Regions from separate parts of the Nocardioides sp. NPDC087217 genome, predicted to be linked through region 1. Evidence: riboswitches for the same ligand, from Rfam matches in the RefSeq annotation. Region 1 holds a riboswitch; the other holds the start of a gene.
The links. Region 1 has a riboswitch for S-adenosylmethionine ahead of ACIO3S_RS16665 (aminotransferase class V-fold PLP-dependent enzyme). Riboswitches for the same ligand answer to the same signal wherever they lie in the genome.

Region 1 (11,088 bases):
GCAGCAGCGTGGCCCGATGCCGATCGACATGGCGGTCGAATACACCCGCCAGGTCGCCGGCGCGCTCGGCGCGGCCCACCGGGCCGGTGTGGTGCACCGCGACATCAAGCCGGCCAACCTCATGTTCGACGGTGACGGCCGGCTGACCGTGCTCGACTTCGGCATCGCGTACGCCATGACGGGGGTCGACGCCGGGCTGACCCAGACGGGCCACGTGATCGGCAGCCCGTCCTACCTCTCGCCCGAGCAGGCCTCCGGCGACCCGGTCGGGCCGCCCGCCGACGTCTACTCGCTCGGCTGCGTGCTCTTCGAGATGCTCACCGGCAAGGTGCCCTACTCCGCGCCGCATCCGGTCAAGATCCTCCACATGCACCTCAGCGAGCCGGTGCCGCGCATCACCGACTTCCGGGCGGTGCCTGCGCCGCTGGCTCGGCTGGTCACCCGGATGCTCGACAAGAACCCGGCCGCCCGGCCCTCGATGGACCAGGTCGGTCACGAGCTCGGCTATGTCCTCAGCGGAGCCGACCCCGACGCCACCGACCGGCTCTCCGCCGGGCAGGCGCCGCGGCCGACCCAGGCGATGGCGCCGCGCCCGCTCGACGAGCCGATGGCGCTGGCCAACTCGCGCACCGGCGTCCTGCCCGGCCCCGGCACCCCGCCTCCGGTCCGCGGGCCGCGCCCGAGGTCGCTGCGGAAGTTCCCGACCGGCCGCCTCCTCGGCGCGGTGGCGATCGTGATCGCGTGCGTCTTCGCCGCCTCCTGGCTGGCCGCCTACGAGCCCTCTGCCGCCGAGGCTCAGCCGTCCCAGAGCTCCGACAACTCCAACACCGCGGACGACAACACCGACAACTCCGACAACACCGACGACTCCGCCGACGAGCCCGTCGACAAGTCGGACAACAAGACCCTCAACCGTCTCGACCGGCTCGACCGCTGGCGCGAGAACCTCGAGGGCTGGAACGTCATCGACGAGGGTCAGTCCCAGGAGTGGGAGGACCAGATCCAGCAGATCCGCGACCTCGTCGAGAAGGGCGAGAGCGCCAAGCGCGAGATGGAGCAGCTCCGCGAGGAGTTCGACAGCCTGAGCAAGGGCGACGGCAAGGATGGCGAGAAGATCCTCGACGGCCTGCTCAAGGGCAACTGACCCCTCGACCAACCGGGCGTGAGGGTGCAGACTTCGCGTCCATGACCCGACTCCAGCTGGCCCGGATGGCGGTCTTCGTCGCCTTCGCGGTCCAGGGACTGACCTTCGCCTCGCTGATCACCAGGCTCGAGTCGATCGCGACGAAGCTCGACCTCAGCGCCGGCGACGTGTTCGTGGTGCTCGGCATCACCACCGCGGTCGGGGCGATCGGCAGTGTCGTCGCGGGCCACCTCGCCACCAGGATCGGCAGCGCCGCGACCCTCTCGCTGATGCTCGGCGGGGCCTCCCTGGCCGCGGTCGCGCCTGCCTTCGCGCCGACCATGGCGACGCTGCTGGTGCTCAACGGCGTCTACGGCTTCTTCCTCGGCGGCGTCGACGCCTCCATGAACATGCAGGGCACGGCCACCCAGGACGCGTACGCCCGCCCGTTGATGAACGGCTTCCACGCGATGTGGAGCGCGGCGGCCGTCCTCGGCGCCGTCTATGCGACCGCGACGATCGCCCTCGGCGTACCTCTGGGTCTGGACATGATCCCCATCGCCGTCATCGGCCTGGCCGCCAACCTCGCCACGTTCCGGCTCCTGCTGCCGCCCGAGGCGGTCGACGCGGCGGAGAAGCGGACCAGCGGTACGCAGCACCCGAAGCCCCCGCTGCCGTGGCTGCCCCTCCTCCTGGTCGCGGTGCCGACGTTCGCGATGTGGTTCATCGACTCGGCGGCCTCCGCCTGGGGCGGGATCTATGTCGTCGACGGACTCGGGGCCGCGGCGGCGGTCGCGCCGGCGATCTACGCCGCCTACCAGCTCGTGCTCCTGGCCGTACGCCTCCCAGGCGACCGCCTCGTCGCCCGCTTCGGTCCCGAGCGGGTGATCCGGACCGGCGGCATCGTCGGCGTCGGCGCGCTGGTGCTGATCGTCGTCGCCCCGCACTGGAGCGTGGCGGCCGTCGGCTTCGCCGTGCTCGGCGGCAGTCTGGCGATGGTCCCGCCGCAGTCCTTCGTCGCCGCCGCGCACATCTCCCCGGACAACGCCGAGGACGCGATCGCCCGGGTCAACCTCGCCAACTACGCCGGCTACCTCGCCGCCGCCTCCCTGATCGCCGCGGTCGCCGAGGTCTTCGGGGAACGCTCGATGTTCGTCATCCCGCTGGCGATCTCCGTGCTGATCCCGCTGATGGCCGGCCGCTTCGCGACCCGTCCGGCTCCGGAGTCTCCGGAGACCGTGAAACTGGGTTGATTCGCGCCAGAAATTTCCCCATCGTTTCTTGACTCATTCAAGATTTGGCGTAGTGTCTGGGGTGTGGGGAACGCGGACTACGAACAGCTGCTGAGAGGTGCCTCCCTGCGCGTCACTCGCCCGCGAGTGGCCGTTCTGGGGGCCGTCACCGAGAACGCGCACGCCGATACCGAGACCATTCTCGGAGCGGTGCGCGAGCGGCTTCCGGACGTCTCCCATCAAGCCGTCTACGACTCCCTCGCCGCCCTCTCGGCGGCCGGGATCGTACGCCGCATCCAGCCGTCCGGCTCGGTGGCTCGTTATGAGACCCGGGTCGGGGACAACCACCACCACGTGGTCTGCCGCTCCTGCGGGGCGATCGCCGACGTCGACTGCGCTGTCGGCCATGCGCCCTGCCTGACGGCATCTGATGACAACGGCTTCACGGTCGATGAGGCCGAGGTCATCTACTGGGGCACCTGCGCGGACTGCAGCCTGTCCCAGGGGTAGAGCCCGCGCCGGCTGAGCTTGTCATCGGCCGGCGCAACACATGTGAATCACAGCGTCTGGCAGCAGCCAGTCCGATCAGAAACGGATAGGAATCTCATGTCTGAAGAGGCCGTGAGCAAGTGCCCGGTGATGAACGCAGGCCGCGTTCACCCCACCGCCGGCAGTGCCAACCAGGAGTGGTGGCCGAACAAGCTCAACCTGAAGATTCTCGCCAAGGACGCCCCTGTGAGCGACCCGATGGGCGAGGACTTCGACTATGCGAAGGCTTTCGAGTCCCTGGACCTGCCTGCCGTCAAGGCGGACATCGCCGCGGTCATGACCGATTCCAAGGACTGGTGGCCGGCTGACTTCGGTAGCTACGCCGGGCTCTTCGTCCGGATGGCGTGGCACGCCGCCGGCACCTACCGCAGTCACGACGGTCGCGGTGGCGCCGGCCGTGGCCAGCAGCGTTTCGCGCCGCTCAACTCCTGGCCGGACAATGTCTCCCTCGACAAGGCCCGTCGTCTGCTGTGGCCGGTCAAGAAGAAGTACGGCAAGAACCTCTCCTGGGCCGATCTGATGGTTCTGGCGGGCAACGTGGCGATGGAGGAGGGCGGCTTCAAGACCTTCGGCTTCTCGGGTGGTCGCGCGGACGTCTGGGAGTCCGACGACGACATCTACTGGGGTCCGGAGAAGGTCTGGCTCGACGACGAGCGCTACACCGGCGACCGCGACCTGCAGGCGCCGCTGGCCGCTGTCCAGATGGGTCTGATCTACGTCAACCCGGAGGGCCCCAACGGCGAGCCCGACCCGATGAAGTCCGCGGTGGACATCAAGGAGACCTTCCGCCGCATGGGGATGAACTCCGAGGAGACCGTCGCCCTCATCGCCGGTGGCCACACCTTCGGCAAGACCCACGGTGCCCACCCCGACGATCTGGTCGGCCCCGACCCGGAGGCCGCGCCGCTGGAGAACCAGGGCATCGGCTGGAAGAACGGCCACGGCACCGGTGTCGGCGCGGACGCACTCACCTCGGGCCTCGAGGTCACCTGGACCTACCACCCGACCCGCTGGGACAACGAGTTCTTCCACATCCTCTACGCCTACGAGTGGGAGCTGTTCGAGTCGCCTGCTGGCGCCAAGCAGTGGCGTCCGAAGAACGGCGCGGGCTCCGACATGGTTCCCGAGGCGCACGGTGAGGGCAAGCGCGAGCCGCGCATGCTCACCTCCGACCTGGCGCTGCGCGTGGACCCGGAGTTCGACGAGATCTCGCGCCGGTTCAGGGACGACCAGGAGGCCTTCTCTGACGCGTACGCCCGTGCCTGGTTCAAGCTGACCCACCGCGACATGGGTCCGAAGAGCCGCTACGTCGGCTCCGAGGTCCCGGCCGAGGACCTGCTCTGGCAGGACCCGCTCCCGGCCGAGGGCGGCGCGACCGACGAGGCCGCGATCTCCGCAGCCAAGGCGGCCATCGCCGAGTCCGGTCTGAGCGTGCAGCAGCTGGTCTCCACCGCGTGGAAGGCGGCGGCCACGCACCGTACGTCCGACCACCGCGGTGGCGCCAACGGCGGTCGTATCCGGCTCGAGCCGCAGGTCTCGTGGAAGGTCAACCAGCCCGAGGAGCTCAAGCCGGTCCTCGCGAAGTACGAGGAGATCGCGGCCGCGACCGGTGTCTCCTTCGCCGACGTGCTCGTCCTCGCCGGTGGCGTGGGCATCGAGCTGGCCGCCAAGGCCGCGGGCCAGGACGTCACGGTCCCGTTCTCCGCCGGCCGCGTCGACGCGACCCAGGAGCAGACCGATGTCGAGAACTTCGCCTGGCTCGAGCCGGTCGCCGACGGCTTCCGCAACTACGACTCCGGGTTCCTCAACCTCCCCACCGAGTTCCTGTTCCTCGACCGGGCGAGCCTCCTCGGCCTCTCGGCCCCCGAGGCCACGGTTCTGGTCGGCGGCCTGCGCGTGCTCGGCAACAACTGGGACGGCTCCGACCTCGGTGTCTTCACCAAGACCCCGGGCGTGCTGACGAACGACTTCTTCGTCAACCTGCTCGACTACGACCAGCAGTGGACCCCGTCCGCCGACGAGGCGACCTACACCAGCTCCAACGGCTGGACCGGTTCCCGCGTCGACCTGGTCTTCGGTGCCAACTCCGAGCTCCGCGCCCTGGCGGAGGTCTACGGTGCCGACGACGCCAAGGAGAAGTTCGTCAACGACTTCGTCAAGGCGTGGGTCAAGGTCATGGAGAACGACCGCTTCGACCTGAAGAAGTGACCTGAGGCCGTACGCCGCGGCGTACGCCTGACACGGAGGCCGGCCCCTTGTGGGGTCGGCCTCCGTTGTCATACCCACCCGGGTAGGATCAACGGCCGCCGCAGTCAGTCGCCTAGGTCAGGTGGAGCAATGGAACACCGGAGCGCCGAGCCTCCGAAGGGTCCGACCGGCCCGCCGCCGTCGTGGCGACCGCCTCCTCCGCCCGCCGCGCAGGGTCCTCGGATCGCGCCCGAGCCGCCTCGGGTCGTGCCCAGCCGACCGGGTGCGCGTCGGGCGGATCCCAAGCCGTCCGCGGCCCGCGACTTGCTCGCAAAGCTCGAGCCGGCCAAGGCCTGGGCAGCCGAGAAGTGGGCCACCCGGAGCACCGGATCCAGGAGCACCGGCGGTCGTCCACCGGCCACGACCTGGCGCCGCTGGGGGAAGGTCACGGCGAAGGTGGCGCTGGTCGGGTTCCTGGCCATCGCCCTGATCGGGTCGGTGACGGCGATCGTGGCCTATAACCGGATCAAGGTGCCGGACCCCAACGCCGCGTTCGAGGTCGAGACCTCCTTCGTCTACTACGGCAACGGCAAGACCGAGCTCGGCCGCTACCAGGACGGCGACCAGAACCGGATCAAGCTCGAGGCCGACGAGATCCCGGAGACCGTCAAGCACGCCGTGGTGGCCGCCGAGGACCGTACCTTCTACGAGAACAGCGGCGTCGACGTGAAGGGCATCGTGCGGGCCGCCTTCTCCAACACGACCGAGGGCACCTCGGGCGGTGCCTCCACGATCACCCAGCAGTACGTCAAGAACTACTACCTCAGCGCCGAGCGCTCCTACTCGCGCAAGCTGAAGGAAGCGGTCATCGCCCTGAAGCTGACCAGGCAGAAGAGCAAGGACCAGATCCTCACCGACTACCTCAACACGATCTACTTCAACCGCGGCGCCTACGGCATCGAGGCGGCCGCGAAGGCCTACTTCGCGAAGTCCACCAAGGACCTGTCGCTGCGGGAGACGGTCGCGCTCGCGGCCATCCTCAACAACCCCGCCGGCTTCGACCCCGCCAGCAGCACCTTCCGTGGCGAGGAGAAGCTGCTCGGCCGCTACCAGTACGTCCTCTCCGGCATGGTCGACCTCGGCTACCTGAAGCAGGCCGACGCCGACAAGGTGAAGGACGCGCTGCCGAAGTTCCCCGCGAAGACGGTGCCGAGCCGGCTCGGCGGTCAGCGCGGCCACGCGCTCACCATGATCAAGGCCGAGCTGCTCGGCCTCACCGATGCCCAGGGCAAGCCCCTGTTCACCGAGGAGAAGATCGACAGCGGTGGCCTTCGGATCACCGCGACGCTCTCGCCCAAGGTGATGAAGGCGTCGGCGACCGCGGCCAAGACCGTGAAGCCGAAGAACCGGAAGGCGTACGTCAAGGGCGACCCCGAGCAGAAGAACGCCCTGCACGTGGCGACCGCCTCGGTCGATGTCGAGTCCGGTGCGCTGCTCGGCTTCTACGGTGGCCAGGACTACCTCGACAGCCAGCACAACTGGGCCGCGACCGGTGGTCACGCCGGGTCGACGATGAAGGCCTTCGCCACCGCAGCGGCGATCGCGAAGGGCTACTCGCTGAACTCGACGTGGGCCGGTGACTCGCCGTTCACGACCTACGCCGGCTCCGAGGTCGTCAACGAGGGTGAGCAGGCTGGCATCGCGGACGGGATGGACTACGGCCAGCACATCACCATGCTCAAGGCGATGGAGCAGTCGGTGAACACGGCCTACATCGACATGACCGAGTCGATGGGTGGCCCCGAGGAGGGCCGCAAGGCGATCTACGACACCGCGGTCGCCGCGGGGGTCGCCCCGGCGAAGGCGGACCCGAAGTTCCCGGGGATCCCCAGCACCACCACCGACTTCGACCACCAGACCGACGACCGGATCGCCCTCGGCCGCGCCAACGTCAGCCCGATCAACATGGCCAACGCCTACGCCACGATCGCCAACGGCGGCTACCGCCACGACGTACACGTGGTGAAGAAGGTCCGTGACCGCGCCGGCAACGTCCTCTACAGCTGGAACGGCCGGAAGAACGCCCGGCACGCGATCTCCGAGGACATCGCCGCCGACGTGACGTACGCGATGCAGGGCGTGGTGCAGAGCGGCTCGGGTCAGAAGGCCCAGAGCATCGGCCGCCCTGTAGCCGGCAAGACCGGCACCGGCACCTGCACCAGCGCGCAGTACGTCTGCTCGTCGTGGTTCGTCGGGTTCACCCCGCAGATCGCCACCGCCGTGCGCTACTCGCGCGGCAACGGCGAGGGGAAGCTCGACGGCGGCTGGATGCCGTCCTACTTCGGTGCCGACTATCCCACCGAGACCTGGGCTGCCATCATGGCGAAGGCCATGGAGGGCAAGGAGGTCGAGAACTTCCCCGAGCCCGTCTACGTCGACGGCCAGGATCCCGAGTCCGGGCACGAGGAGGAGCTGATCGCTCCGCCCGCGCCGCCGGAGGAGGAGGACGACGGCGAGGAGTGCGACCCGGTCTCGGAGTTCTTCGGCACCTGCGAGGGTGACGGCGAGGGCGGCTGGGGAGGCGGCGGCAACCCTTGGGAAGGTCGTCCGTGATGTGAGATCCGTGCCCACGGATCGAGACGACGAGTTGGAGAGGGCAGGCGGTCTCCGGCACCATCGTCGGCGAAGGTCACGACTGCCAGCGCGAAGCCCCGGCTTGCTGGCGGGCAACCCTCCCACGCGGTGGGGTGCTCCGGGTGACGACCAGGCCCGCGCCGAGGCGGCGCGGGCAAGCGCGTGCTTCGCCGGGCAGCCCTGGGGAGCCATGACCCGAAGGGTGCCCCCATGTCCCTGCTTCCGCTCGTCGGCTCGAACACGCAGGTCCCGCTGCTGGACGGAACGACCGCGACGTACGCCAACCTGGATGTCGCCGCCTCGGCGCCGGCGCTGCAGAGCGTGGCCGACCGGGTTGCCGAGGTCCTGCCCTGGTACGCCTCGGTGCACCGCGGCGCCGGCTACCTGTCCCAGGTCTCGACCGCCCTCTACGAGGAGTCGCGCGCGACCATCGGCGCCTATGTCGGCGCCCGCGAGGACGACGTCACCGTCATCACCCGCAACACCACCGACTCGGTGAACCTGCTGGCCGGCTGCGTACCCGGCCGGGTGCTCGTCCTCGACATCGAGCACCACGCCAACCTGCTCCCGTGGCGCCGCGTCGAGGCCGGCGTCACCGTGGTCGCCGGCCGGGACACCCTCGCCGGCACCATCGACGCCCTCGCCGGTGAGCTGGCTCGGGACAGCTTCGCCCTGGTCGCGATCACCGGCGCCTCCAACGTCACCGGAGAGGCGCTGCCGGTCGCCGAGATCGTCACCCTTGCCCACGCCCACGGCGCCCGGGTCCTCGTCGACGGCGCCCAGCTGCTCGCCCACCGCCACTTCTCGCTCACCGCCACCGGCGCCGACTACGTCGTCCTCTCCGGCCACAAGCTCTACGCCCCCTACGGCGCCGGCGCCCTGGTCGGGCGCCGCGACTGGCTCGACGTCGGCACCCCCTACCTCGCCGGGGGAGGGGCCGTCGATGACGTCGAGGTGGGCGAGACGACGTGGCAGCCCGCCCCCGCACGCCACGAGGGCGGCTCGCCCAACGTCATCGGCGCCGCCGCGCTGGCCGCTGCCTGTACGACTCTCGGTGGCCTCGAGCCCGCCGAGCTGGACCGCCACGAGGCGTCACTGAGGGGGCGTCTCGTGGCCGGCCTGTCCGAGCTGGAAGGTGTCGACGTGCTGAGGCTCTGGCCTGACTCCGAGGAGCCGGTCGGGGTCGCGACGTTCACGGTCGACGGGATCGAGCCCGGCCGGGTCGCGGCCTACCTCTCCGCCGAGCACGGTCTGGGTGTACGCGACGGCCGCTTCTGCGCGCAGCCGCTCCTCAAGCGCCTCGGGCTCACCGGCGGCGCGGTCCGCGCGAGCATCGGGATCGGCACCTCGGTCGCCGACGTGGACCGGCTGGTGGCCGGCGTACGTGCTCTTCTCGTGGGTGACGTCCGAGGCGACTACGTCCTCGTCGACGGGGCCTGGACGCTCGCCGAGGACCCGCGCCCGCTCGTCGGGCCGGCCGGCCTGACCCGTCTCGCCGACACCGCCGGCTCCTGCGGCGCCGCCGTCTGAGGAACGCCTGCCGAGGCGTCAGGTAGGTCGGCCGAAACGTCAGTTGCGTCGGCCGAGTGGGCAGTTACGTCGGCCGAGTGGGCAGTTACGTCGGCCGAGTGGGCAGTTACGTCGGCCGAGTGGGCAGTTACGTCGGCCGAGTGGGCAGTTGGTGACGTCTCGGCCGACGGGGGCGACGTCTCGGCCGACCGGAGTGACGTCTCGGTCGACCGGGGTGACGTCTCGACGGGATGATTCGGGGCGCTCGCGGTGTTGAGAAATTGTGAGTGAAAGAGTGCATGGCGAGCGGAAGGTACGCGGCGGCAAGCTGGTCGTCGTCGACGCGACAGTCTCCGCTGACACGATCATCGACGTCGTCCTCTCGGGCGACTTCTTCCTGGAGCCCGACGAGGCGCTGGGCTGGCTGACCGAGGCGCTGGAGGGGCAGTCCGTCGACGTCTCCCTCGACCAGCTGACCGCGGTGCTCGACGTCGCCGCCCGCGATGCCGAGCTGGTCGGCTTCGGCACCCGCGACGTCGCCCTGACGGTGCTGCGGGCGCTGGGCCGGGCCACGACCTGGGACGACCTCGACCTCGAGATCGTCGAGACCGGGCCGCTGTCGCCGCGGATGCAGATGGCGCTCGACGAGGTCATCGTCCGCCAGGTCGCCGAGGGTCGCCGCGCCCCCAACCTGAGGTTCTGGGACTGGGCCAGCAGCGCGGTCGTGATCGGCAGCTACCAGTCGATCTCCAACGAGGTCGACGAGGCCGCAGCCGAGCGTCACGGCATCGAGGTCGTACGCCGCATCTCCGGTGGCGGCGCCATGTTCATCGAGCCGGGCAACACGATCACCTACAGCCTCGCCGTCCCCGACACGCTCGTGGCCGGCATGTCCTTCCAGGAGTCGTACGCCTTCCTCGACGAGTGGGTGCTGCGCGGCCTGCGCGGCGTCGGCATCGAGGCCGCCTACGCCGGCCTCAACGACATCGCCTCGCCGGTCGGCAAGATCGCCGGCGCCGCCCAGAAGCGGATCCCCGGCGGCGTCCTGCACCACGTCACGATGGCCTACGACATCGACGCCGACAAGATGCTCGAAGTGCTCCGGATCGGCCGGGAGAAGATGTCCGACAAGGGCACCCGGAGCGCCGCCAAGCGCGTCGACCCGATCCGTTCCCAGACCGGGCTGAGCCGCGAGAAGGTCATCGACGCGCTGCTCTCGGAGTTTGAGCAGAGCTTCGGCGCGGCGTACGTCGGTCTCGACCAGGCCACGATCGACGAGGCCGCGGCGCTGGTCGAGAGCAAGCACGGGACCCCGGCCTGGCGCGCGAGGGTGCCGTAGGCCGTCAGCGGTCGATGAAGGCCAGCACATCGGCGTGCAGACGGTCGCGATCGGTGTCCGGGAGGGCATGGCTGGATCCTTCGTAGACCTTCAGCTCCGCGCCGTCGATCAGCTCGACCGAGCGGCGACCCCCGACGTCGATCGGCACGATCTGGTCGTCGTCGCCGTGCACGACCAGCGTCGGCACGTCGATCTTGGCCAGGTCGGGCCGGAAGTCGGTGGCGGAGAAGGCCGCGATGCACTCGTAGGCGCCACGGTGCCCGGAGGCCATGCCCTGGAGCCAGAAGGCGTCGCGGAAGCCCTGCGGAACATCGCCGTTCCGGTTGTGGCCGAAGAACGGCCCGTCGGCCAGGTCGCGATAGAGCTGGGCCCGGTTGGCCAGCTCCCCGGCCCGGATCTCGTCGAAGACCTCGATGGGTAGCCCCTCGGGGTTGTCCTCGGTCCGCAGCATGAGCGGCGGCACCGCCGAGACCAGGACGAGCCCGGCGACGCGGCCGGTGCCGTGCCGGCCGACG
Region 2 (11,088 bases), on a different contig from region 1:
TCTCGCGTTCACGGCGGGCTACGCCCCCGGCACCGGTCCCGATGTCGTACGCAGCGACCTGGCGGGCGAGGCGATCCGGCTGATCCGCGTCCTTCGGTCGGTCCTCCCCGAGCCGGCCCCGGAGATCGATGCCCTCCTCGCGCTGATGCTGCTGCAGCACTCGCGCCGGGCGGCCCGGATCGGTCCGGACGGTGCTCTCGTGCTGCTCCCGGACCAGGACCGCACCCGCTGGCGGACCGACGAGATCACCGAGGCCCTCGCGATCCTCACCCCGCTCGCCCACGCGGCCCCGGCCCCTTATCTCCTCCAGGCGCTGATCGCCGCCGAGCACGCCCTCGCGCCCAGCTCCGAGACGACCGCCTGGAAGCGCATCGTCGAGCGCTACGACGAGCTGCTTGCACTCCAGGACACCCCGGTCGTACGTCTCAACCGGGCCGTCGCGGTGGCCGAGGCGAACGGCGCCGAGGCCGGGCTCGAGGCGCTGGAATCGGTCGCTCTCCCGGGGCACCGCCTGCCCGCCGTACGCGCCCAGCTGCTGGAGCGGTCGGGGCGCCACGACGCCGCGATCGAGGCGTACGCGGAGGCCATCGCGCTCTGCACGCACGGGCCGGAGCGGGCCGACCTCGCCCGGCGGCAACGGGCCCTGGAAGGTTTTCCACCTCAATCGGTAGACGAGAACACGTTCTAGTTGCCACACTCGGTGGTGTGACCCCGATCACTCTCCCCGACATCCTCGAGGCGATGGCGGACGCCATCCCCGACCGCACCGCCGTGTTCACGATGGAACACGCCTACAGCTTCGCCGAGGTCGACGAGCGCGCGACCAGGCTGGCCAACCACCTCCTCGGGCAGGGCATCAAACCCGGCGACCACGTCGCCGTCCACTCACGCAACCGGATCGAGTGGGTCGACGCGTTCTACGGGTGCATGAAGGCGCGGGCGGTGCCGATCAACATCAACCACAAGTACCTCCACGACGAGCTCGACCACCTCTACCGCAACTCCGACGCCGTCGCGGCGATCATCGGACCGGAGCACGTCGAGGCGGTCGCCGCGCTCGGCCTGGGCATCCCGACGCTGGTGATGGGCGAGGAGTACGACGCCGCCGTCGCCGCCGCGTCCAAGGAGCGCCCCGACATCGAGCGCAGCCCCGACGACCGCTACGTCATCTACACCGGCGGCACCACCGGGATGCCTAAGGGCGTCGTGTGGCGCCAGGAGGACATCATCCGCGCCGCGATGAACGCGAGCCGGTTCGGAGCTCCCTTCGACACCGTCGAGCAGCTCGCCGAGGAGGCCGCGGCGCAGGAGTCGCCGATGGTGCTGCTGGCCTGCGGTCCGATGATGCACGGCGGCAGCCAGTGGATCATGGGCAACGGCCATGTCGCCGGCTGCACGGTCTCGCTCTACACCGAGCCGGCCTGGTCGCCCGAGACGATCCTCGACCTGGTCCAGGCCGCCGGGGTCAACTCGCTCACCTTCCTGGGCGACGCGATGGGCCGCCCGGTCGCCGAGGCGATCCTGCGCGAGCCGGAGCGCTGGGACCTGAGCAGCCTGTTCGCCGTCTCCAACGGCGCCGCCCCGCTCTCCGCGGGGGTCCGCGCCCAGCTCCGGGAGGCACTGCCGGGCCGCTACATCCTGGACTCCTACGGCGCCTCGGAGTCCGGGGCGGCCGGCATGCAGGTCGACGACGGCAACAAGGGCGCACAGGCCGCGCCGAAGTTCCAGGTCGGGATGGACGTACAGGTCTTCGACACCGACATGGTGCCGTGCGCGCCGGGTGAGACCGGGATGCTCGCGCGCACCGGGTCGATCCCGCTGGGCTACTACAACGACCCGGTGAAGACCGCGGCGACGTTCAAGGAGGTCGACGGGCAGCGCTGGTCGATCCCGGGCGACTTCGCGCGGCGCGAGGAGGACGGCTCGATCACCGTCCTCGGCCGCGGGTCGGGCTGCATCAACACCGGCGGCGAGAAGGTCTTCCCCGAGGAGGTCGAGTCGGTCCTGCTGCGTCATGCCGACGTCTTCGACACCGCGGTCGTCGGCACCCCGCACGAGCGCTGGGGCCAGCAGGTCACCGCTCTCGTGCAGCTCCGCGACGGCGCCCAGACCTCGACCGATGCGCTCCGCGAGCACTGCCGCAGCCTCATCTCCGCCTACAAGGTGCCCAAGGACATCCTGCTCGTGGAGCGAGTCCCCCGCACGCCCGTGAGCAAGGTGGACTATCGTGCCAGCGCTACGGTCGCCGCCGAGCTGCTCGAGGCGCGTACGTGACGACCGGCTGATCCGACGTACGGTTCGGTGCCGTACGGCCCTACCCCTGGCTCTATCAATTGGAAGGCACGTACGTCCCTGTGTCCGCCGTGATCCCCCTCACACTGCCCGACATCCTGGAAGCGATGGCCGACGCCATCCCCGATCGCACGGCCGTCGTCACCTCCGACCGCGCCTACTCGTACGCCGAGATCGACGAGCGTGCCACGCGCCTGGCCAACCACCTGTTGAGCGTCGGCCTCGAGCCGGGTGCCCAGGTCGCCGTTCACGCGACCAACCGGATCGAGTGGGTCGACGCCCTCTACGGGTGCCTCAAGGCCCGCACCGTCCCGGTCAACATCAACCACGCCTACCGGCGCGACGAGCTCGCCAGGACGTACGCCGCCACCGACTGTGTCGCGGCCATCGTCTCCCCCGAGTTCACCGATGACCTCGACGAGCTCGACCTGAAGCTGAACCACCGCGTCATCCTGGGCGCCGACTACGACGCCAAGGTCGCCGCGGCGTCCAAGGAGCGGCCGACGGTCGGACGTACGCCTGGCGACTGGCACATCATCTTCACCACCGGCACCACGGGCACCCCGAAGGGTGCGGTCTGGCGCCAGGAGGACCTGATCTGGGCCGCGCTGAACACGGTCCGCCGCAACGCGCCGATCCCGTCGGTCGAGGGGCTCGCCGCGGAGGCGGCCGCTCGTGACTCGGGTGTCGTCCTGCTCGCCGGCGGTCCGCTGCTGCACGGGCAGAGCCAGCTGCTGCTCCTCCGGGCGCTGGTCGCGGGTGGCACCGCGGTGCTCGACACCTCGCCCACCTTCTCCGCCGAGGCCTTCCTCGACCTCGCCGAGCAGGCCGGCGCGACCGCGATCACGCTGCTGGGCGACGCCCAGGCGCGGCCGGTGGCCAACGCCCGGCTGACCGGGAAGAAGCGCTGGCCGCTGCGCTCGCTCGCCGGGGTCTCCAACACTGCGGCGCCGCTCTCCGACGGCGTCCTCGGCACGCTGCGCAACGCCTTCGCCCGCCGGGTCATCGTCGACTCCTACGGCACCCTCGAGACCGGCGTCACCGGCTCCCGCGCCGACGACGGATCCTCGCTCGTGCCCGGCGAGGCGCGGTTCATGGTGGGCCCGGAGGTGGAGGTGTTCAACCCCGACCTCACCCCGGCGGCTCCCGGCGTCGAGGGCCTGCTGGCCCGCTCCGGCCCGTCGGCTCTCGGCTACTACAAGGACAACGCCCGCTCGGCCACCGCGATCAAGCTGATCGACAACCGGCGCTGGACCTTCCCCGGCGACCTCGCCCGCCGCGAGCAGGACGGCTCGATCACACTGCTCGGCCGGGCCGCCACGCTCGTACGCACCGGTGACCTCGAGATCCACCCCGAGACCATCGAGGGCGTGCTCCTCGCCCACGAGGACGTCGTCGACGCCGCCGTCTTCGGCATGCCCCACCCGCGCTGGGGCCAGCAGGTCGCGGCGCTGGTTCAGCTGGCCCCGTCGACCGAGACCACCGCTGCCGACCTGCGCAAGCACGCCCGCGACCGGCTCGGGGAGTCGCACGAGCCCAAGCTCGTCCTGCTGGTCGAGTCGGTGCCGCGTACGCCTGCGGGGACCGTCGACTACCGCGCCGCCACCGGCCTCACGGCCGACATGCTCAGCACCGGCGGCAAGAGCCCAGACGACGTGGCAGCCGAAAAGTAGCCGAGTCGGCGCAACTGCCCCGCCGCCAGACGCCGAGTCAGCGCGTTACGACGAGCCGACTCGACCGGTGTTCGTGTCAGGATCCGGCGGCTCGGTCGCCTCGGGCGGGAGCTCGGGCAGGTGGTGTCCGAACGGGACCTGCTGGATCTGCCCGAGGGCGGCGAGGACGGAGGGCAGCATCGCCTTGGCGGTGCGCTTGTAGCCCATCGCACTGGGGTGGAAGTGGTCGATCGCGAACATCTCGTCGGGGTTGGTGATGAAGAACGGGCCGACCACGTCGGAGAGCGAGACGACGTGGGCGCCCTTGGCCAGCGCGGTCTCCCGCTGACCGTCGGCCAGCTGCTTGGCGATCCTGCGCCCGAGCGAGCGAAGCGGCTGCGGCAGGGGACGGACCGCGCCCACGTCCGGGCAGGTCCCGACCACGACCTCGGCACCACGCTCGCGCAGGGCGTCGATGACCTCCCCCAGCACCCGGGTGGAGTCCTTCTGCGGCACTCGGTGGGTGACGTCGTTGCCACCGACGATGACCACCGCCACGTCGGGCCGGTAGCCCTCCGGCAGCGACTCGAGCTGCGCGGGGACCATCGACGTCTCGGCGCCGACCACGGCCGCCGTACGCAGCCGCACCGGCCTCAGCAGAGCCTTGGCCGTGCCTTTGGCCAGCCGGGCCCCGAGGGTGCCGCCCCTGGTCTCCGCGCCCAGCCCGGCGGCGATCGAGTCGCCGAGGATGAGGAGCTCGACCGGCGTACCTCCGTAGGTCTTCTTGTAGACCTTGTCGGCGTCGATCGCCTCCTCGCCGAGCGGCTTGCCGATCACGTCGCGCGCGTGCGCCGCCTGTCTCTTCAGCAACGTCACGAACCCGGCACCGGCCGCCGCACCCACCACACCGACTGCGCCGGCGACTCCAGCGGTGGCGGCAACCATGCCGAGCCACTTGGCCTCTTCACTCGTCTTCGTGGTGTTCACATTCCTTAGGTGTACCCCACGGATGTGAACGCGAAATTAACCTACGCCTGGGAGAGCCCGGCTTCCTCGAAGGCGTCGTAGTTGGGGGCGATGGTGGCGCGGGGGCCGACGATGCCACTGACCGCGTCGAGCGTCTTGAGGCCGTGGCCGGTGTTGATGATCACCGTCTCCAGGCTCGGGTCGAGCGCGCCGGTCTCGACGAGCTTCTTGGTGACCGCGAGCGTGGTGCCGCCGGCAGTCTCGGTGAAGATGCCCTCGGTGCGGGCCAGGAGCACGATCGCGGCGCGGATCTCGTCGTCGGTGACCTCCTCGACAGCACCACCGGAGGAGCGGGTGGCATCGAGGACATAGATGCCGTCGGCCGGGTTGCCGATGGCGAGCGACTTGGCGATCGTGTCGGGCTTGACCGGGCGGATGGCGTCGACGCCAGCCTTGAACGCGGTCGCGACCGGGTTGCAGCCGGTGGCCTGGGCGCCGAAGATCCGGTAGGGCTTCTCCTCGACCAGACCGAGCTTGATCAGCTCCTTGAAGGCCTTGTCGACCTTGGTCAGCTGGGATCCGGAGGCCACCGGGATGACGATCTGGTCGGGCAGGCGCCAGCCGAGCTGCTCGGCGATCTCGAAGCCGAGCGTCTTGGAGCCCTCGGCGTAGAAGGGACGTACGTTGACGTTCACGAACGCCCAGCCGTCCTCCTCCGCGGCGATCTCCTGAGCGAGCTTGTTGACGTCGTCGTAGTTGCCGTCGACGGCGATCAGGTTGTCGGTGAAGACGGCGGAGTTGACCTGCTTGGGCTGCTCGAGGTTGCTCGGGATGAAGACCGCGGTCGGGATGCCGGCCCGCGCTCCCGCCGCCGCGACAGCGTTGGCCAGGTTGCCGGTGCTCGGGCAGGCGAAGACCTTGGCGTCGAGCTCGCGGGCGGCGCTCAGAGCACAGGCGACCACGCGGTCCTTGAAGGAGTTGGTCGGGTTGGTCGAGTCGTCCTTCACCCAGATCTTCTCGATGCCGAGCTCACGCGCGAGGTTCTTCGCGTCCAGCAGCCGGGTGAAGCCGGGCTCGGTGTTGGGGCTCTGCTCGATGTCGTCGGGCACCGGCAGCAGGGCCTTGTAGCGCCAGATGTTGCGGGGTCCGGCCTCGATCTCCTCGCGGGTCACGGCCGGGAAGTCATAGGCCACCTCCAGTGGCCCGAAACACTCCGGACAGGCGTAATGCGGTCCGAGCTCGATCTGGTGCCCACACTCCCGGCACGACAGCGCCGAGGCGTTGCCGAAAGCGCCCTCGCGCAGGCCCTTCGTCTCCGTGGTCGCAGCGCTCATGAGAAACCTCCTCCTCATCTTCCCCGATCACGTCTCTCGCGCCGGGCCGGAATTAGCACCTGCTCCACGCCCTACCCGATGGCCGGGAGGAGGCTCGTGGTCGGTTGCCGGGACTTCACTGGGCCGTTCCCTCAGTCCCTCTCGATGAGCAATACCGATCGTACGGCAGGCAACTTGCCGGAAACACACCCGGGTTCCACTCCGCGGACCAAGTGTCCACCATCTGGACGCCGACTGGTCCTCGATCAGCGCGCTCGGAGGCGGCGCAGCATCCGGGCGTCGTCGAAACCGACCGCTCGAGCGGCCGACTCCATCGTGGTGCCCGCGGCCAGCAGATGGTCGGCCCGTTCGCGGCGGAGAGCCTGCTGATAGCGGAGCGGAGTCAGACCGGTCGCCGCGACGAAGGCGCGGGTCAGGGTGCGTTCGCTCACCCCCGCACCATCCGCCAGAGCGGAGAGCGGAAGCGGCTCGGCGAACCGGGCGTCGATGACGTCCTGCACATGGTGGACGGTGTCGTCGAGATGGTTCCGGTGGCGCAGCAGGACGCTCTCCTGCGGCTGGTCCCCGTTGCGTCGCGCGTAGACGACCATGTCGCGGGCCACGCGAGCCGCCAGCGCCGGTCCGTGGCGCACCGCGAGCAGGTGCAGGCTCAGATCGATGCCGCTGGCGATGCCTGCTGACGTCACGATCCGGTCATCGCTGGTGAAGAGCACGTCGCGCACCACCCGGGCTTTCGGGTAGCGCCTTGACAGCGCGTCCTGGAGATCGTGATGAGTGGTGCAGCGACGTCCGTCGAGGAGGCCCGCCTGCCCGAGGGCGTCGGCGCCGGCGCAGACGCTGGCCACCTCGCCCCCGGCCGCATGATGGGCACGCAGCCGCTCGGCGGCCTCACGGCTGAGCCGGGGGCCGGCGACGAGGTCGTACGCCGCTCGCCAGCCCGGCACGACGAGCAGGTCACCGGGATCGAGATCGGGCCATTCCGTGGTGGCCGTCAGCGGCAGACCCTGTGCGGAGAGCACCTCCCCCGGCTCGGCGCCCGCGACGTACGCGAGGTCGTAGGGGTGTCCGAGGTTGCCCGCGGTGTGGAACGCCTGTGCCGGCCCGGCGAGGTCGAGCAGATGTACGCCGGGCAGCAGCACGAACGCGACGGTGGTCCGTCCGGTCGTCATGCCGAAGATGCTGCCACAGCCTCCAGATCATCGATGGTCGCGATCTCCGCGAACCGGCCGCTGAGCACGAGCTTCGTACGCTCGACGACCTCCTCGCCCGACAGCCCGCCCAGCGGCTCGGTGGTGACCGCATCGGCGACATAGGTGACCCGGTAGCCGAGGTCGGAGCCGACCCGCGCGGTGGTCTCGACGCACTGCTCGGCGCGGATCCCGCACACCACGAGCTCGGTGATCCCGCGCTCGGTCAGCACCTGCTGCAGGTTGGTCGTGGTGAAGGCGTTGTGGGCGGTCTTGCGCAGCTCGACATCGCCCGGCTCGGGGCCGCTGAGCCCGTCGAGGTAGCGGACGTGGCCCGACTCCGGGTCGAAGACGCCGCCACTGCCGGGCTCTGTGTGGAGCACCCAGACCACCAGGTCGCCCGCGGCCCGCGCGAGGCTCACCAGCCGGTCGGCGCGGTCGGCGATGTCGGGGTGGAGAGTCTGCTGCCATACCTCCCGCTGCCGGAAGGACTCCTGGATGTCGATGACGAGAAGGGCTCGGTTGCTCATGCCCCCAGTGTGCGAGCTGCCCGCTCGACGCACGAGGCATCAAGCGGGCAGCATCCGGAACGATCCGGTCAGGCAGCGGCAACCGTGCTCTGCGTGGTGGCCTCTCCCTCGGCAGGCGCGAGGGCGCCGCGTACGACATCCCTGACATCGCTCACCAGGTTGATCTTCAGGGCCTGCTTCACCTCGTCGGGGACCTCGTCCAGGTCGGGCTCGTTGCGTTGAGGCACGAAGACCTCGGTCAGGCCGGCTCGCTGGGCTGCGAGCAGCTTCTGCTTGAGGCCGCCGATGGGTAGCACCCGCCCGGAGAGCGAGACCTCACCGGTCATGCCGACCTCGCTGCGCACCGGGCGACCGGTGGCGAGAGAGGTGAGCGCGGTGACCATCGTGATGCCGGCGCTCGGGCCGTCCTTGGGGACCGCACCCGCGGGCACGTGGAGGTGGAGCGAGCGGTCGAGCACGGCCGGGTCGACGCCCAGCTCAGCGGCGTGCGAGCGGACGAAGGAGAGCGCGATCTGCGCGGACTCCTTCATCACCTCGCCGAGCTGACCGGTGATGTTGAGGCCGGTCTGCCCCTCGGCCGCGGACGCCTCGATGAAGAGCACATCCCCACCGAGCCCGGTCACCGCCAGTCCGGTGGCGACCCCCGGGACAGAGGTACGCTCTGCCGACTCCGGCGTGAACCGCGGCCGTCCGACCAGGTCCTTGAGGTTGTCCAGGCCGATCTCGACGTGCTCCGCACCGGTGGCCAGCCGCGTCGCCACCTTGCGCAGCGCCTTGGCGATGAGCCGCTCGAGCTGGCGTACGCCCGCCTCGCGGGTGTAGTTCGCGGCCAGCTCACGCAGCGCGTCGTCGGTGACCGTGGCCTCCTCCGAGGTCACCGCGGCGCGCTCGAGCTGCCGGGGCAGCAGGAAGTCACGGGCGATGGCGACCTTGTCGTCCTCGGTGTAGCCGTCGATCGTGACCAGCTCCATCCTGTCCAGCAGCGCCGACGGGATCTGCTCGACCACGTTGGCGGTGGCGATGAACAGGACGTCGGAGAGGTCCAGGTCGAGCTCGAGGTAGTGGTCGCGGAAGGTGTGGTTCTGCGCCGGGTCGAGCACCTCCAGCAGCGCGGCGGCAGGGTCACCCCGATAGTCCGAGCCGACCTTGTCGACCTCGTCCAGGAGCACCACCGGGTTCATCGATCCGGCCTCCTTGATGGCCCGCACGATCCGGCCGGGCAGAGCGCCGACATAGGTGCGCCGGTGACCACGGATCTCGGCCTCGTCGCGGACACCGCCCAGCGCGACCCGGACGAACTTCCGTCCGAGCGAACGCGCGACCGACTCACCCAGCGACGTCTTGCCGACCCCTGGCGGGCCGGCGAGCAGCACCACGGCACCGGAGCCACGGCCACCGATGACCTGCAGGCCCCTCTCGGCACGGCGGGTCCGCACCGCCAGGTACTCCACGATCCGGTCCTTGACCTCCTCGAGGCCGTGGTGGTCGGCGTCGAGCACCTCACGAGCCGCGACCACTTCGGTCGAGTCCTCGGTCCGGACCGACCACGGCAGCTCCAGCACCGTGTCCAGCCAGGTGCGAATCCAGGCGGTCTCGGGGTTCTGCTCGGAACCACGCTCGAGCTTGTCGACCTCGCGCAGCGCGGCCTCGCGTACGGCCTCGGGGAGGTCGGCGGCCTCGACGCGGGCCCGGTAGTCGTCGGACCCCTCGGGCTCGCCCTCGCCGAGCTCCTTGCGGATCGCGGCGAGCTGCTGACGCAGCAGGAACTCCCGCTGCGTCTTCTCCATGCCCTCGCGTACGTCCTCGGCGATCTTGTCGCTGACCTCGGACTCCGCGATGTAGTCCTTGGCCCAGGCGATGACCTTCTCGAGCCGCTCCTCGACCGACGGCGTCTCCAGCAGCTCACGCTTCGCCTCGTCGTCGAGGTAGGGCGCGTAGCCGGCGGTGTCGGCGATCTCGGACGGCTCGGTGAGCCGGTTGACCTGGTCGATGACCGGCCACGCCTCGCGACGCTGGAGCACCGCGACGACCAGCCGCTTGTACTCCTCGGCCAGCTCCTTCGCGTGCTCCGTGGTCGTCTCGGCGGCGGTCTCGACCTCGACCCACAGCGCAGCACCGGGGCCGGTCACGCCGGAGCCGATCTTCGCGCGGCCGACGGCCCTCAGCACCGCCGCGGGCTCACCGCCCCGGAACCGGCCGACGCGCTCGATCGTGGCCACAGCGCCGTACGTCGCATACCGGTCCCCCAGCCGCGGCGCGACCAGCAGCCGGCTCTCCGAGCCAGCCCGGGCGGCGTCGATCGCAGCCTGCGCGGCCTCGTCGAGCTCGATGGGTACGACCATCCCCGGCAGGACGACGGCATCCGAGACGAACAGCACAGGAAGCTTGTCCATTTGCGGACCCTCCTAGAAGAGTTGAGTGATATTGGCTCAACTTCTGGGAGCAACCGGATGTTCCCTCCGGTTATCGTGTTCGCTGTCAGCGGACGGCGCGAGGTGTAACACGCTGTTACACCGACTATCCGGTCGTTCTCATAGGGCGAGTAGTGCTACGAACGACGTGTTACACCGCCGCCGCGTCGGCCGTCAGCCGCTCCAGCAGCTCCAGCACACCTTCCGGCCCCTGCACCTCGAGATCGGCGAGATCCGCGAGCGGACCCCGGTCGGGCCCGGCGTGGGAGTAGACGAGCAACGTCGCCGACCCGGTGGTCTTTCCCCAGGCCCTGACCGCCTCGAACGCCTCGATGTCACCCAGGTCGTCACCGCCGAACAGGATCGCGCCGGGCGAGACCTCCGAGATCAGCGTGTCGATGGCGTGACCCTTGTGCATGCCGGGGGCGCGCACCTCGATGACCTGCTTGCCGGGCTCGATCACGAGCCCGTGCTCGCCGGCCAGCTCCGTCAGCGGCGGAAGCAGGCGCGCGGCGAGGCCGTCGGGGTCGGGGAACCGGCGGGTGTGCACTCCGACGGCGAGACCCTTCTCCTCGATGTAGGCGTCCTGCGCCCCGTGAGCGGCGAGCACCTCCGGCAGCGCCGCCTCGAAGGCGGCCAGCCCGTCGGGCGGCGGCGGGCCGACGACGACCCGGTCGGCACCGCTCCAGCGCTCGTTGCCGTACTGCCCGAAGACG

Region 2: it holds a riboswitch for S-adenosylmethionine, as region 1 does, so the genes downstream of both, thrC (threonine synthase) here and ACIO3S_RS16665 (aminotransferase class V-fold PLP-dependent enzyme) in region 1, are expected to answer to the same signal.

The regions. Positions count from the first base shown of each region.
Region 1 covers NZ_JBIUZB010000003.1:487,859-498,946, forward strand. Annotated here, with positions in the region: gene ACIO3S_RS16635 (protein kinase) at 1-1,144, shown strand, start outside; gene ACIO3S_RS16640 (MFS transporter) at 1,186-2,376, shown strand; gene ACIO3S_RS16645 (Fur family transcriptional regulator) at 2,440-2,865, shown strand; gene katG (catalase/peroxidase HPI) at 2,962-5,112, shown strand; partial or broken gene ACIO3S_RS16655 (transglycosylase domain-containing protein) at 5,242-6,210, shown strand; partial or broken gene ACIO3S_RS16660 (penicillin-binding transpeptidase domain-containing protein) at 6,622-7,704, shown strand; SAM riboswitch class IV at 7,779-7,892, shown strand; gene ACIO3S_RS16665 (aminotransferase class V-fold PLP-dependent enzyme) at 7,936-9,255, shown strand; gene ACIO3S_RS16670 (biotin/lipoate A/B protein ligase family protein) at 9,518-10,573, shown strand; gene ACIO3S_RS16675 (alpha/beta fold hydrolase) at 10,578-11,088, opposite strand, start outside.
Region 2 covers NZ_JBIUZB010000004.1:293,303-304,390, reverse strand. Annotated here, with positions in the region: gene ACIO3S_RS19575 (RNA polymerase sigma factor) at 1-688, shown strand, start outside; gene ACIO3S_RS19570 (AMP-binding protein) at 706-2,274, shown strand; gene ACIO3S_RS19565 (AMP-binding protein) at 2,364-3,965, shown strand; gene ACIO3S_RS19560 (SGNH/GDSL hydrolase family protein) at 4,011-4,931, opposite strand; gene thrC (threonine synthase) at 4,973-6,244, opposite strand; SAM riboswitch class I at 6,256-6,395, opposite strand; gene ACIO3S_RS19550 (GlxA family transcriptional regulator) at 6,490-7,413, opposite strand; gene ACIO3S_RS19545 (isochorismatase family protein) at 7,410-7,961, opposite strand; gene lon (endopeptidase La) at 8,030-10,354, opposite strand; gene otsB (trehalose-phosphatase) at 10,524-11,088, opposite strand, start outside.